2 linked regions of the Desulforapulum autotrophicum HRM2 genome follow. The protein of the gene in region 1 interacts with the protein of each later gene in a pairwise test. Links are inferred from orthologs where the notes say so. Each region holds a gene or a part of one and is shown in the gene's direction. Other genes may lie near its edges.

The links.
Region 2: the proteins of acpP (region 1) and HRM2_RS12285 interact in binary tests that used the Escherichia coli proteins (3 or more experiments, as listed by UniProt). The link is inferred for Desulforapulum autotrophicum HRM2 from one-to-one orthologs.

What each region holds. Positions count from the first base shown.
Region 1 is NC_012108.1:3,544,943-3,551,832, reverse strand. Bases 1,854-4,785 are described here. They hold acpP (acyl carrier protein), read left to right. Parts: upstream 1,854-3,168; coding sequence 3,169-3,402; downstream 3,403-4,785. Other genes in these bases: HRM2_RS15455 (serine hydroxymethyltransferase), read left to right, coding at 3,879-4,785; rpiB (ribose 5-phosphate isomerase B), read left to right, coding at 3,418-3,876; rpmF (50S ribosomal protein L32), read left to right, coding at 2,939-3,124; gltX (glutamate--tRNA ligase), read right to left, coding at 1,854-2,734. Also shown: amrB (AmmeMemoRadiSam system protein B), read left to right, coding at 1-775; more of gltX, read right to left, coding at 1,343-1,853; more of HRM2_RS15455, read left to right, coding at 4,786-5,150; HRM2_RS15450 (deoxycytidylate deaminase), read left to right, coding at 5,107-5,610; transcriptional regulator NrdR, read left to right, coding at 5,607-6,104; bifunctional diaminohydroxyphosphoribosylaminopyrimidine deaminase/5-amino-6-(5-phosphoribosylamino)uracil reductase RibD, read left to right, coding at 6,094-6,890. UniProt on the Escherichia coli protein: Carrier of the growing fatty acid chain in fatty acid biosynthesis.
Region 2 is NC_012108.1:2,814,868-2,822,102, reverse strand. What follows is about bases 1,543-4,819. They hold HRM2_RS12285 (1-acyl-sn-glycerol-3-phosphate acyltransferase), read left to right. Parts: upstream 1,543-1,904; coding sequence 1,905-4,619; downstream 4,620-4,819. Other genes in these bases: HRM2_RS12280 (sugar phosphate nucleotidyltransferase), read left to right, coding at 4,616-4,819; HRM2_RS12290 (hypothetical protein), read right to left, coding at 1,543-1,677. Also shown: HRM2_RS12300 (exo-beta-N-acetylmuramidase NamZ family protein), read left to right, coding at 1-628; HRM2_RS25240 (ribonuclease HI), read left to right, coding at 621-1,325; more of HRM2_RS12290, read right to left, coding at 1,420-1,542; more of HRM2_RS12280, read left to right, coding at 4,820-6,313; dapB (dihydrodipicolinate reductase), read left to right, coding at 6,332-7,192; HRM2_RS12270 (DnaJ domain-containing protein), read left to right, coding at 7,224-7,235. UniProt on the Escherichia coli protein: Catalyzes the transfer of an acyl group from acyl-ACP to glycerol-3-phosphate (G3P) to form lysophosphatidic acid (LPA). This enzyme can utilize either acyl-CoA or acyl-ACP as the fatty acyl donor.

The sequences.
Region 1 (6,890 bases):
TGATTATGTGGGCGGCATCGTTCCCCATGCCGGATGGGTGTTTTCCGGCTCCATTGCCTGCCGGGTCATTGCTTCCCTGGCAGGAACCGGATCAGGGGGGGCCCATGGCAAGGTCGACCTGGTGCTGCTCTTTGGTCATCACATGCATCCCCTGGATGCCCCCCTTGTCATGGGCAGGGGGGCCTGGGAAACTCCCTTTGGTGATCTTGTTGTCCACCAGGGGGTTGCCGGGGCCCTGGCAAAGGCTGTCGGTGCAACGACCCTGGGACCGGACGCCTTTCCCGATGAGAACACCATTGAACTCCAGCTTCCCTTTGTAAAGTATTTTTTCCCGGATGCCGCCATTGTTCCCATGGGGGTTCCGCCATCGGCCCATGCTGAACGGATTGGCATTCTGGCCGTTGAGGCTGCCCTGAAATCAGGACTTTCCCTGCGGGTGATCGGTTCCACGGACATGACCCATTATGGACCCAATTATGGATTCTCTCCGGCCGGAAAGGGCCAGGCAGCCCTTGACTGGGTCAAGAACACCAATGATTCCCGGGCAATCAAGGCAATGGTTGAAATGGACGTTGACACCATCCTCGCCCAGGGTCTGGAACACCACAATCTGTGCTGTCCCGGTGCCGTTGTCGCCGCCGTTGATGCAGCACGTGCCATGGGAGCTTCACGGGGTGTTGCCCTTGACTATACCACCAGCCATGAAACAAGCCCGGGTTCAAGTTTTGTCGGTTATTCTGGTATTCTCTTTGAGAGAGTGCCGTCCGTGAGATAAAAATAGAGAATTACTCGGTGGGTGTTTCATGGTGTCCACATGTCCTGGCGGACACAACGAAGCATGAAACTCGATGATACAGGGGAAACGATCGTACCATTCCGCCCCCTTTGGTTCCCCTGACCGGAACGGTAAACGCCGGGGGCTTTTTGCCCTTCCAGGCTAAAGCACAGGAACTGCGGGCTAAAGTCCTCAAACAGCCTGTGCTTCTTAACGCCTGGAAGGACAAAAAGCCTATCCCCTTTGGTTTACAATGTTCCGGTCAGGGAAACCAAAGGGGGCTCCAAAGTCGAGATTTTCACAATGATGTTTCGACAGGGACTTCTTATAAAAACGGCCATGCCCTGTCGGGCACAACGAAGCATAAAACTTGAACCTTCGACAGCAGAGGCGACCGGGGGGAGGTTTTACCCGAAGCGGATTAAACGGCAGCGGTCAGCATGGACGCTGAAGGAGCTGCCGTTTCCCTCGGAGCAGCCCAGGACGGGCTGCGAGAATGAGCGGAGGGTAATACCTTCCGCCGGTTGCCGGAATACCACGAGTTGCATATAGCCGGCATGACCGTGATTATTTGAGCACAGCCCGGATACGGCTGACCGTCTTATCCCGGCCAAGGGCAAGGATCATCTCAAAGATCCCGGGGCTGACCGTCTTGCCGGTAAGGGCCACCCTCAGGGGCTGGGCGAGCTTGCCGAATTTGAGATCGTGGCGCGCCATCACCTGCTTGAAAATTTCCTCAAGGGCCGGTTCCGTGAACGCATCCAGGGCCAGGGCTTCCATGGTGTCTGCACACTCGCACAGCGGCTGCATGATTTCAGGTTTGAGAAATTTTGCTACAGCCTTTTCATCAAAGGTCAGGGTGTCGACAAAATAGAAGCGGGCCGCTTCGGCCATCTCCACCAGGGTCTTACACCTTGGCTTGAGGCTTTCAACGGCAAGCTGGACCGCTGCTGTGTTTTCGATGGTGATGCCTTTTTCCGCAACAAAGGGAATCAGGGCCTCGGCAATCTCAGCGTTGGATTTTGCCTGGATATGCTTGGCGTTAAGGGCCAGCAGCTTGTCCATGTCGAACATGGAAGGGGACCGGCCCAGGTGCTCCAGGGAGAATTTTTCAATGAGCTCTTTTCGGGTGAAAAACTCCTGGTCGCCGTGGGACCAGCCAAGCCTGACAAGGTAGTTGAGAATGGCGTCGGGCAGGATGCCCATTTTCTGATACTCACCCACGCTCATGGCCCCGTGGCGCTTTGACAGTCTTGCCTTGTCGTTGCCAAGTACCATGGGAACATGGCCGAACACGGGTGGTTCTGCCCCAAGGCCCCGGTAAATGAGGATCTGTTTGGGTGTGTTCACCAGGTGGTCGTCCCCCCGGAGGATGGTGTTGATCCCCATGGTCAGGTCATCGACCACAACGGCCAGGTTGTAGGTGGGGCTGCCATCGCTTCTCTGGATGATGAAGTCGTCTATCTCGCTGTTCTGGAACGAGGTGGGGCCCTTGACAATGTCATCGACCACGGTGCTGCCGGTGTTGGGCACCTTGAGTCTGACCACCCGGTTTTCGCCGGGTCCAAGGTCAAGGTTCCGGCATCGCTGGTTGTACATGGGGCGTTTGCCGTTTGCCTTTGCCTCTTCTCGCATGGCATCGACCTCTTCCGGGGAGCAGCTGCAGTAATAGGCATGACCCGATGCAACCAGCCGCTGGATATACTCCCGGTAGATGGGGTAACGTTCTGTCTGGAAAAAAGGGCCCTCATCCCAGTCGATGCCAAGCCAGTGGAGGGAATCGAAAATTGCATCCACCGAAGCCTTTGTGGAGCGAACCGTGTCTGTATCCTCAATTCTCAGGACAAATTTTCCGCCGGTTTTTCGTGCCCACAACCAATTAAAAAGGGCCGTTCTGGCGCCTCCGATATGAAGATATCCCGTGGGGCTTGGCGGGAATCTTGTTATAACTGTATCCATAGGTAACTCCGTAAAATAGCGTTGTGTTGTGTCTAAAACTTCGTTGGGGGAAATACCACAGGCCATGGATTTGGGCAAGGGGTATTGATGTTTGCGATTATTATCTTGACAAACTTTGTCAATTAATTTAGATATTAACGTTTATTGGTACACTGAAGTTTATACTATATGATCAAATAAATTAGAAGGTTAGGAGGAGATAGAATGGCAGTCCCAAAGCAAAAAAGCTCTAAGAGTCGTGGTAGAAAGAGACGTACCCATCAGAAGGTTGCAGCACCCACCCTCACCGTTTGTCCCGAGTGCCAGGAGGCAAAGCTTCCCCATGCAGCCTGCCCCGCCTGCGGTGCATACAGAAACAGGAATGTAAGGCCGGACGCTGTTGAAGCCTAGTCTGCGATTTTTCAGCAACCCTTTAAGGAGGCGTTTTTTTAAGTATGTCTGTTGAGGCAAAGGTAAAAAAAATAATTGCAGAAAAGCTCCAGGGTGTGGATATTGAAGATGTAATCCCCGAGGCGTCCCTGGTGGATGACCTCGGGGCTGATTCTCTGGCCCTTGTGGAACTTATCATGAGCATGGAAGAGGCGTTTGACATTGATATTGATGACGATGATGCTGAAAAGATGATCACCGTCAATGATGCCATCGAGTACATTAGAAAAAAATCCTAACAAGGAACGGATCTTATGGATATGGCGATTGACACGACAGCCCCCATTATCATTGGCTGCGACCATGCCGCTTTCCCCTTAAAAGAGAAGATCATCGTCTTTCTCAAGGGGTTGGGCATTGAGGTAAAGGATGCAGGAACCTTCAGCCAGGAATCTGTTAGTTATGTTGATTATGGAAAAAAGGTTGCAAAGGCCGTGTCTGAAGGCGAGTATTCCCGGGGAATTCTGCTGTGCGGTACCGGCCTTGGTATGTCCATGGTTGCCAATCGGTTTCCCCGGGTGCGTGCGGCACTTTGCAGTGATATTTTTTCCGTGCGCATGAGTCGGGAGCATAATGACTCAAACATCCTTGTGCTCGGGGGCCGCATCATTGGTGATGCCCTTGCCTTTGAGCTGGTCAGGACCTGGCTTGAGACTCCGTTTGAGGGGGGAAGGCATCTTGACAGGATCAAGAGCCTGGAAACATCTGTATAGGCATGGAAAAAGGAGACAGGGCAGTGGACATAGGCGCAATTAAAGGGGTTGACCCGGAAGTTTTCGAGATCATCATGCAGGAGGCGCTTCGCCAGCAGGAGGGGCTTGAGCTTATTGCCTCTGAGAATACAACCAGCCGGGCGGTCATGGCCGCCCAGGGTTCGGTGCTGACAAACAAGTATGCCGAAGGGTATCCGTCAAAGCGTTACTATGGCGGTTGCGCCATGGTCGATCGGGCTGAAACCCTGGCCATTGACCGGGCACGGGAGCTGTTCAAGGCTGAATATGCAAATGTGCAGCCCCATTCAGGTTCGACGGCCAACATGGCTGCCTATTTTTCCGTGATTAAACCCGGGGATACCGTGCTTGCAATGGATCTTTCCCATGGCGGTCACCTGACCCACGGCAGCCCGGTCAGTTTTTCCGGCAGGCTGTTTAATTTTGTTCACTATGGTCTGTCCGGTGAAACCGAAATGATCGATATGGACGAGGTGGCGGCCCTTGCCGAAAAACACCGGCCTAAATTGATTGTGGCCGGTGCCAGTGCCTATCCCCGGATCATAGATTTTAAGGCGTTTTCCGACATTGCTCGATCCGTGAACGCCCTTTTTATGGTGGACATGGCCCATATTGCCGGGCTTGTGGCGGCAGGGGTTCACCCCTCTCCGGTTCCCCATGCCGATATTGTCACCACCACCACCCACAAGACCCTGAGGGGACCCAGGGGGGGATTGATTCTGTCATCCAACGAAATCGGTCCGAAGATCTCAAGCCAGATTTTCCCCGGGATCCAGGGCGGGCCCCTCATGCATGTGATAGCCGCAAAGGCTGTGGCCCTGAAAGAGGCCCTTTCTCCGTCGTTTGCCCAGTATCAGCGACAGGTGGTTGCCAATGCAGCAACCCTTGCAGATGCGCTCATGGACCGGGGAATGAAACTGGTCTCCAACGGCACGGACAATCACCTCATGTTACTGAACCTCACCCATAACGGTATTTCAGGCAAAGATGCTGAGAATCGCCTTGGGGCCGCAGGTATCACGGTCAACAAAAATGCCGTTCCCAATGATCCCAGGGGACCCATGATTACCAGTGGTATTCGGATAGGAACGCCCCTTGTGACAACAAGGGGGATGGGTGAGACCGAGATGGACCTTGTTGCCGAACTGATCACCCAGGCCCTTGAAGCGCCGGCAACGGCAGAAACCGTGAGGGAAAAGGTAAGATCCCTGTGTGCACAATTTCCCCTTTACAAAGACGACACAACCCGTGGTTGAGCTTGTGCGACCTTCATGGGATGTATACTTCATGGACATTGCCCGACTGGTGGCCACCCGTGCCACCTGTTTAAGACGTAAGGTCGGGGCAATCCTGGTCAAGGAGCGTCGTATCCTCTGCTCCGGTTACAACGGTGCACCCACACACGTTCCCCACTGTGATGTCACAGGGTGTCTGCGCGAGCAGCTCAATGTGCCTTCCGGGCAAAAGCATGAACTCTGCAGGGGGGTCCATGCTGAGCAGAACGCCATTATCCAGGCCGCCTACCATGGCATCTCCGTGAAAGGATCAACCCTCTACTGTACCCACAAGCCCTGTTCCATCTGTGCAAAGATGATCATCAATGCAGGCATCGTCCAGGTCTGTTTTGCAACGGGGTATGACGACTCCATGTCAGAAACCATGTTTGCCCAGGCCGGCATAGAAATAACCCAGATAACCGATGAGGTGGCACCTTGAAATGTCCCTATTGCGGGCAGTTGAACAACCGGGTGGTTGATTCACGGCTGAGCCGCAGTGAATTTGCCGTTCGAAGGCGCAGGGAATGCCTGGACTGCATGCGCAGATTTACCACCTATGAAAAGGTTGAAGATCTGCCGGTCATGGTGGTGAAAAAAGACGGTCGCCGGGAGGAGTTCAACCGCGACAAGATCCTTTCCGGGATTAAAAAGGCCTGTGAAAAGCGTGCCATCAGCGTGGATCAGATTGAAGAGGTGGTGGATTCGGTTGAGCGTGATTTCAGAGACGCCAATGAAAAGGAGATCTCATCCACCGTTGTCGGCAACAAGGTCATGGAGCTTCTCCACCGTTTGGACGATGTGGCCTATGTGCGGTTTGCCTCTGTCTACCGGGAGTTCAAGGATGTGGATGATTTTATTGAGGAGTTGAAAAGTCTCATTCCCCGAAAAATACTTGAAGATAAAAAACCAGACGGATGTTCTGATGATGGATGAAACAACGCATAATTCGTTTATGGAGCAGGCCATCTGCCTTGCCGAACAGGGCCGGGGCTACACAGCTCCCAATCCCATGGTCGGGGCCGTGGTGGTCAAGAACAACCAGGTCGTAGGTCAAGGATGGCACAAGGGTCCGGGGCTTGCACACGCAGAGGTCAACGCCATTGATGATGCCGGTGATTTGGCCAGGGGCAGTGACCTTTATGTGACCCTTGAACCGTGCAATCACACGGGAAGAACCCCGCCGTGTACCGAAAAAATTCTCAGGGCCGGCATTCGCCGGGTGTTTGTGGGAACCGAAGACCCCAACCCATTTGTGGCTGGCGGTGGGATCAAATTTCTGAAAGAAAGGGGTGTTGCGGTCAAGGTCGGTATCTGCCGCAGGGCGTCTGAGACCCTGATCGAAGATTTTATCTGGTACGTTAAAAACGATAAACAGCCCTTTGTGGTCTTAAAATGTGCAGCAACCCTGGACGGTCAGCTTGCCACACGAACCGGGGATTCCAAATGGATCACCAACGAGGCGTCTCGAAAATACGTTCACAGGCTGCGCCACTGGGTGGATGCCATTGTGGTCGGTGCCGGCACCATACGGGCCGATAATCCCTCGTTGACCACAAGGATTGAAAATTTTGACGGCCGTGATCCACTTCGGGTGATCCTCGACGCCCAACTCTCCATTGACCCCGATTCACAGGTGTTTACCCAGCAATCCAGTGCAAAAACCATGGTTGCCATCTCCCGAAGGGCTGACCCCGAACGTTGTGCCCTTTTTAAACATCG
Region 2 (7,235 bases), 730 kb from region 1 along the record:
TGCTCTTTTGTTTAATAAAGTCAGTGGCATCGGGGCGGATCTCAAGGTGGTTCCCATGACGAATTGGCGCCGGGACATGGGGTTTGAATCAACAGGGCTTCCCTGGATCGCTCCCTCTCCCAACCTGCCGACACCAAGTTCAGCCGCTGTCTATCCGGGCCAGGTTATTTTTGAGGGAACAAACATCAGCGAAGGAAGGGGAACCACCCAGCCCTTTGAGCTGTTTGGGGCACCCTTTGTGGAACCCGGGAAGGTCCTTGAACAGGTCAAAGGTAAAATTCTTGGAGCGATACTAAGGCCTGTCTGTTTTCAACCCTGTTCCGGAAAATGGCAAAACCAGGTCTGCCGGGGATTCCAGATCCATGTAACCTCAGGGGCCTACAAACCCTATCGAACCAGTCTGATACTTCTTCAGGCCATGATTCGCTTGTGGCCGGATGAATTCCAGTGGAAATCGCCTCCCTATGAGTATGAGTTTAAACGGCGACCCATTGATCTCATTCTTGGCAGTCAGACACTTGCGGATCGAATCGAAAACATGGACGATATCCATGCCATTGCAGATGATTGGAAAAAAGAGGAGGCCGAATTCAAGGCCATGTCAAGGGAGTTCTGGCTCTATGGGTAAGAATAGACCGGATACGGCCAAGGGGTCCTGGAAACGGATGAGTTTCAAGAACAACAAGGTGTGGGCTGCGGTTTTAGAGGGTGGCGACCTTGCTGTAGACCAGGGAAAGGTTGAGATCAGGTACAGCCTTGACCAGGAATATGTCTACAGGGTAAAACCTGAAAGTTTGGGGCCTGAAAGTCTTGCACTGTCAAAAAAAATCGTCCCTGACCGGGCTAAAAAACAAGAGGGACCAAGATCTTTTCTGCCCCGGAAAGAAGAATCGCCCCACCCTTTAATTCCCATGCCGCCCCAGGGCGTTATCCAGATATATACCGACGGCGCCTCTTCGGGGAATCCCGGCCCTGCAGGACTGGGTGTGGTTCTTCTGTACGGCGACCATAAAAGAGAGATCAGCGAATCCATTGGCAGGGCAACAAATAACGTGGCTGAATTAAACGCCATAAAACGTGGTCTGGAATTGCTCAAGCGAACAGATCTTCCCATTGAGATCCATACGGACTCCACCTATTGCATCGGTGTTCTGGTGAAGGGGTGGAAACCTGCTATGAACCAGGAATTGATCCTTGGTATCCGGAAGTTGATGGGGCGATTTAAACAGTTGAGGCTGGTAAAGGTAAAGGGACATTCAGGGGTTCAGGGAAACGAGCGAGCCGATGCACTTGCAACTGCGGGGGTTAAAAAGTTTTCCGGGTGACCTTAAGCTCGAGCCTGAAGCATATACGGTGTTGGAAAAGAACCAGCCCAGGGGGCTGGTTCTTTTTCCGGTAATTCAACGTCAAGAATCAAAATTATTTTTTCAGCGCGGCAAGCTCTTTTTCAAGCGCTTCGATTTTCTGCTTGTCATCTTTTTCCGGTGCATCAACACCCTCGTCTTTCTTCCATGAATCTTTCAGTTCGTCAAACCCGAGATAAAGGGCCAGTCCGCCACCGAGTAGAAGAATGGGAGGCAGAGCCCCGGCTAAAAGCTGCAGAAATGCACCAAACCATACTGCTATGCCAATAATGCCAAGAAGGACTGCAATAGCACCGCCAATCAATGTTTTCATAACCTGTTCTCCTTATCGCTTTATTAAATTTACCTGTTAATACTTACATCATCATTTAAAATGGTATATCAGCCGTATATCCACTGGCGTATCTTTTAACAGTGTCACCAACTATCATATGGCACAGAGTAAATCAAGGCAATTTTTAAAGGAAAACTATTCTGTTGCCTTCAAAAACCACCTCTGGTAAAAATAGGATTTTATGCTGTTATATAGAGGAAATAAAGATGAAATTTGTCACCCACCTGATCCACACCATAACCCGTGTTAATGACTCTTTGATCAATCGCATATCAACTTTTCTTGACAGACGGAACGACCATTTTTCTTGTTTTTACCCGGGCATGGGCAGCCCAGTGATTGCTTCAATTTTAGAAAAAGTCTTTTCCAGGATTCACTTTGACCCTCAACGGCAGAAGAAACTATACCGGCTCAATGAACAAGGAATGGTTGTCTATTCGGTAAAATACAAAAATCTTTTTGAATTCCTCTACCTTAACTGGGTCATGAAAAAAAAAGGTCTCCCCTACCCTGAAATTGGCATGGACATGGGTTTTTTGCCCTTCATCTCTTTGAAACAGGTGGCAAGGATAATCGCCTGCCAGGTGGTGTACTTTTTCCATCACTTCAAGTTCAAGGACCCCTTCTACAGTGAATATATTACAACTGAGCTTTCCAAGGGACGTACTGGATTCTTGTATCTTGTGGAGAGTGATGCCTTTTACCAGAGATTTGTCAAGTCGAAACCCGACCCGCTCCATTACTTGATCACGCTTCAAAAAAACAGCGAAAGACCCATCTTTTTCGTTCCCCACACTATAGTCTTTTCCTCAAAACCGGTCAGGAGTATTCCGACCCTGTTTGATATTTTCCTTGGCAGCAACGAAAAGCCCGGAAAACTTCGTCGGCTTGTGGCATTGATCAAACGTCCTGAAAAGATCAGTATTGAAATTTCAGACCCGGTAAATTTAAAAACTTTCCTGGCAGACCCCACCATCAGTGAACTTGAAACCCAGTTCCAGGCCCATTTTCTGCGTAATCACCTTTTGGATATTCTCAACCGTCAAAAAAGATGCGTCACAGGACCTGTTCTTAAAACCCGGGATGAGCTTTTTGAGGATATTCTTACCGGCAAAGCCCTTCAGGAGTTCATGAAGGTGCATGCAAAATCAAAGGGTGAACCCCTTTTTAAGACAAGAAAACGGGCCACTGAATACCTTGAAGAGATTGCCGCAAACTATAGTTTGAACACCATCTACATGTTTGAAAGGATTTTGACCTGGGCCTTTAAGCACATTTTTGAGGGGCTAGTCATTGACCAGGATGGGCTGGACAGGGTAAAAGAAGCCTCCCAAAAGGCGCCCCTGATTTTGGTGCCCTGTCATAAGAGCCATCTGGATTATCTATTGCTCTCCTATGTGATGTTCAAAAAATCCATGCCCTGCCCCCATGTCGCCGCCGGTAACAACCTGTCATTCTGGCCCCTTGGCCCCATTTTCCGGGGTGGTGGTGCTTTTTTTCTCAGGCGAACCTTCAAGGGTGCGGTACTCTACTCAAGGATTTTTTCAGCCTATATTGAAAAATTGCTCTCCGAAGGGTTCAACCTTGAATGCTTTATTGAAGGTGGAAGATCCCGGTCAGGAAAACTTTTATCACCCAGGCTTGGCTTTCTGTCCATACTTGTCAAGGCCCAGCAGAACAGGGCGTGTGAAGATCTGCTGTTTGTTCCTATTTATGTGGGGTACGACCGTGTACTTGAAGAGGACTCCTACCTCCACGAGATTGAAGGTGGCAAAAAAAATCCGGAAAATCTCTCCCAGCTCATCAAAGCACGCCGGTTCCTCAAGAAGAAATATGGAAAAGTCTATATCAATTTTGACGAACCCATTTCCCTTCAGCGCTATATCCAGGAAACAATTTCTTTGGAGACCGTCCCAGTAAAAACCCATGATTACAAAGAAAATTCCATCCAGGGGAAGGCCCCAGGTTTCAGGCTGGACGAGGAAAACCAGCGGCGCATCTGCCAGGGCATGGGGTATAAACTGATCAATGCCATCAACTCCATTGCCATTGTTACCCCCCACGGCATCATGGCAAACTGTGTTCTCAACTCTCCGGGAAATCGTTTTTCCTACCGGGATCTGATGTCCCGGACAGAGGTTTACATGGGCCTGTTGAATTTTTTTGGTGCCGAGCTTTCTGACACGTTGACCATGGACGCGGATCTTGCCTTTCACCATGTGATCCACAACTTTGTGGCACGCAAGTTCATAGAGCTTGCCGACGAATCAGATCCTGAAATCACTGACACCACTCGGTTTATCGTCAAGGACAACAAACGCCCCATCCTTGACTACTATAAGAACAATGCCATTTCTTTCTTTGTCCCGGCGGCCTATACGGCCATTTCTATTCTAAGAACAGACACCTTTCAATTTTCATCCCAGGACCTCTCTGCAACCTATGCCTTTCTCCAGGATTTTTTTGTCGACGAGTTCTCGTTTGATGAGGAAATGAGCTGCCAGGAGCATATTGACCGCTGCCTCAAGGCCTTTGTTGAACAGGGGATCATGGTTCCCAATCCTCTGATGCCCGACACCTATAATATTACAAGCGAAGGATTTAGAAAGCTGAAACTTTTTTCCAGCCTGATCAATCCTTTTCTTGAATCCTACAAGGTGGCCCTGCTGTTCTTTGAAACCCATCCAGCAGACAAATTTGATGAAAAAGAACGGATCAAAAAAATACAGGCTTTAGGCGTAAAGATGTACAAACGCCAGGATATCGTTCTCAAGGAATCTTTGTCCAAGATCAACTACATCAACGCCTGCAACTGCCTGTCAAACAAGGGTATCAGCGGTTCGGAAGACCTTGAACTAATCAAAGGATACACAAAAATCATTGACCCGCTTCTGGATCTTGCAGCGGTGAACCGGCCATGAAAGCGCTGATTCTTGCTGCTGGATTTGGAACACGGCTTCTGCCCTACACGAAAACAAGGCCCAAGCCGCTGTTCACCCTTGCCGGGACAACGATTCTTGGTATTACCATTAAACGGTTGATCCAGATCGGATGCACCGAGATTTTTGTCAACACCCACCATCTTAACGGACAGATTGAGGCCTACATTGACCAGGCAGGATTTTCCATCCCGGTCCAGACCATCCATGAATCCCGGATACTTGACACGGGCGGTGCCATCAAAAATGTCAAGACCTTCATGGGATCATCGGATTTCATGGTGATCAACGCCGACATTGCAACGGACATTGACCTTGAATCGGTTTGGCAGTTTCACCTGGCAGGCAACTGGCCTGTAACCCTTGTGGTCCATGACCGCGCCGAGTTTAACCGGGTCCAGGTTGATCCCCAGGGGTTTGTTTGCGCTTTTTCGAATCAAAACGGTTTAACGCCGAACGTGCCGGAGAACCGTTGCCTGGCCTTTACAGGCATTCAGGTACTCTCCCCAAAAATCTTTGATTATATGCCGGAAAAGAGTGTGTTCTCAAGCATTGATCTCTACCAGAGCCTTGCCGACCAGGGACCGCTTGTCAAGGCCCATGTGGTGGATAACCATTTCTGGGAGGACATCGGAACACTCGCGGCCTATGAACGGGTCGCCCTCTGTCACCTTGCCTTGAAAGCCTTTGAGGCGCCGGGCCGACGGATCGTTCTGCGCGATATTGAGATTCGGCCCATTTGTGGTGATGGTTCAGATCGAAAATGGTTCAGGGCCTTCTGGAACGGCAAATCTGTTGTCATTTGTTCCCACGGCATCTCAACAAATGACAATATATGTGAAATAGACTCATTCATGGCCCTGGGTGATCATCTTAAATCCAGGAATCTTCCAGTTCCAGGGATTGTCGCAAGGGATCGTTTTTCCGGTCTTGTGGCCCTTGAAGACCTTGGAGACTGCCATTTTGAATCAATGGTTGCATCAAAAACCAACGGTACCCAACGGGTTCACTCGTATTTTCAGGTTGTTGACCGTCTCATTGGATTTTCCACCCGGGGAATCCAGGGGTTTGAGCCGGAAATGGCCTTCCAGACACCTTGTTACTCAAAGGATCTTATCCTTGAAAAAGAGTGTGGCTACTTTGCTGAAGCATTTTTAAAGGGCTTCTTGAACCAAAATCCGCCAATGGAACTACTGGTGCCTGAATTTAATTACCTTGCAGACAAGGCCCTTGACGGGGGCGTCATGGGGCTCATGCATCGGGATTTTCAGTCAAGGAACCTCATGGTCAAAAACCATGAACTCTTTTTTATCGATTTTCAATCGGCACGGCAAGGCCCCCTTCAATATGACCTTGCCTCTTTGTTGATAGACCCCTATGTGGGCCTTGATGATGGAGAAAGGGATGAAATTATGGATTATTGCATTACAGCCCTTTCAAGCACGATGGCCATTAACCGGGCGTCGTTTGTCTCATCCTACCGCCACTGCTGCATCACACGGAATTTTCAAATTCTTGGTGCATTCAGCTACCTTGGCATGGTAAAGAAAAAGAAGCGGTTTCTTCAATACATCCCCCTTGCCGTTTCAACCCTTAAAAAGGGAATAACGCGCATTGACACAGAGAATGTACCTGCACTCAATACCCTTGTGGAAAAACTGCAGTGTGGACAATAGAGAATATAAGGAGTTTTTATGGAAAACCTATACTTGATGATCAATGGACTGCCCGGAAAGGTTGCCATGACCATTGCATCCCACGTAATCAGTGACGACAGGTTCACCCTTGTCCCCTATTCCCTTACCGGACCTGAAATTCAAGAAGATTTTCACACCATCAATACACAGAAAATCAGACTGGTTCTTCCAAAGGATCGTAACGACCTGATCCAGGAGATCTGCAGTCGTTATCCCGGGCTGATCTCCATTGATTTCACCCATCCCATGGCCGTAAATGACAACGCACGGTTTTACGTTGATAACTGTCTGCCCTTTGTCATGGGGACCACTGGCGGTGACAGGGAAGAGCTCATGAAAACGGTGGAGAACGGAACTGTTCCAGCCCTGATCGCACCAAATATGGCAAAGCAGATTGTGGGTTTCCAGGCCATGATGGCCTTTGCATCCACCACCTTCCCAGATCTGTTCAAGGGATATAACCTTACCATTGAGGAAAGCCATCAGAAAGATAAGGCCGATACCAGCGGAACGGCCAGGGCCATGGTCGGCTATTTCAACGGGCTCGGCATTCCCTTTTCAGACAAGGACATTAAAATGGTGCGGGATCCCATGGTTCAAAAAGAGATCTGGAAAATTCCGGAAGAGCACCTGGATGGCCATGCCTGGCACACCTACACCCTGACCTCCCAGGATGGGTCCGCCTGTTTCCAGTTCAAGCACAACATCAATGGTCGACAAATTTATATCCAGGGAACCCTTGACGGTGCCGTTTTTTTAAACCAACGGGTAAAGAGCCTTCAGGCAGGCGAATCAGCATCCGGCAAGGGTCGTGTTTATACCATGATCGATGTGCTTAAGCACACAAACAAGGCTTAACTTCAATACCTTGAGTACCTATAATAAAATTTTGCTGGCTTTG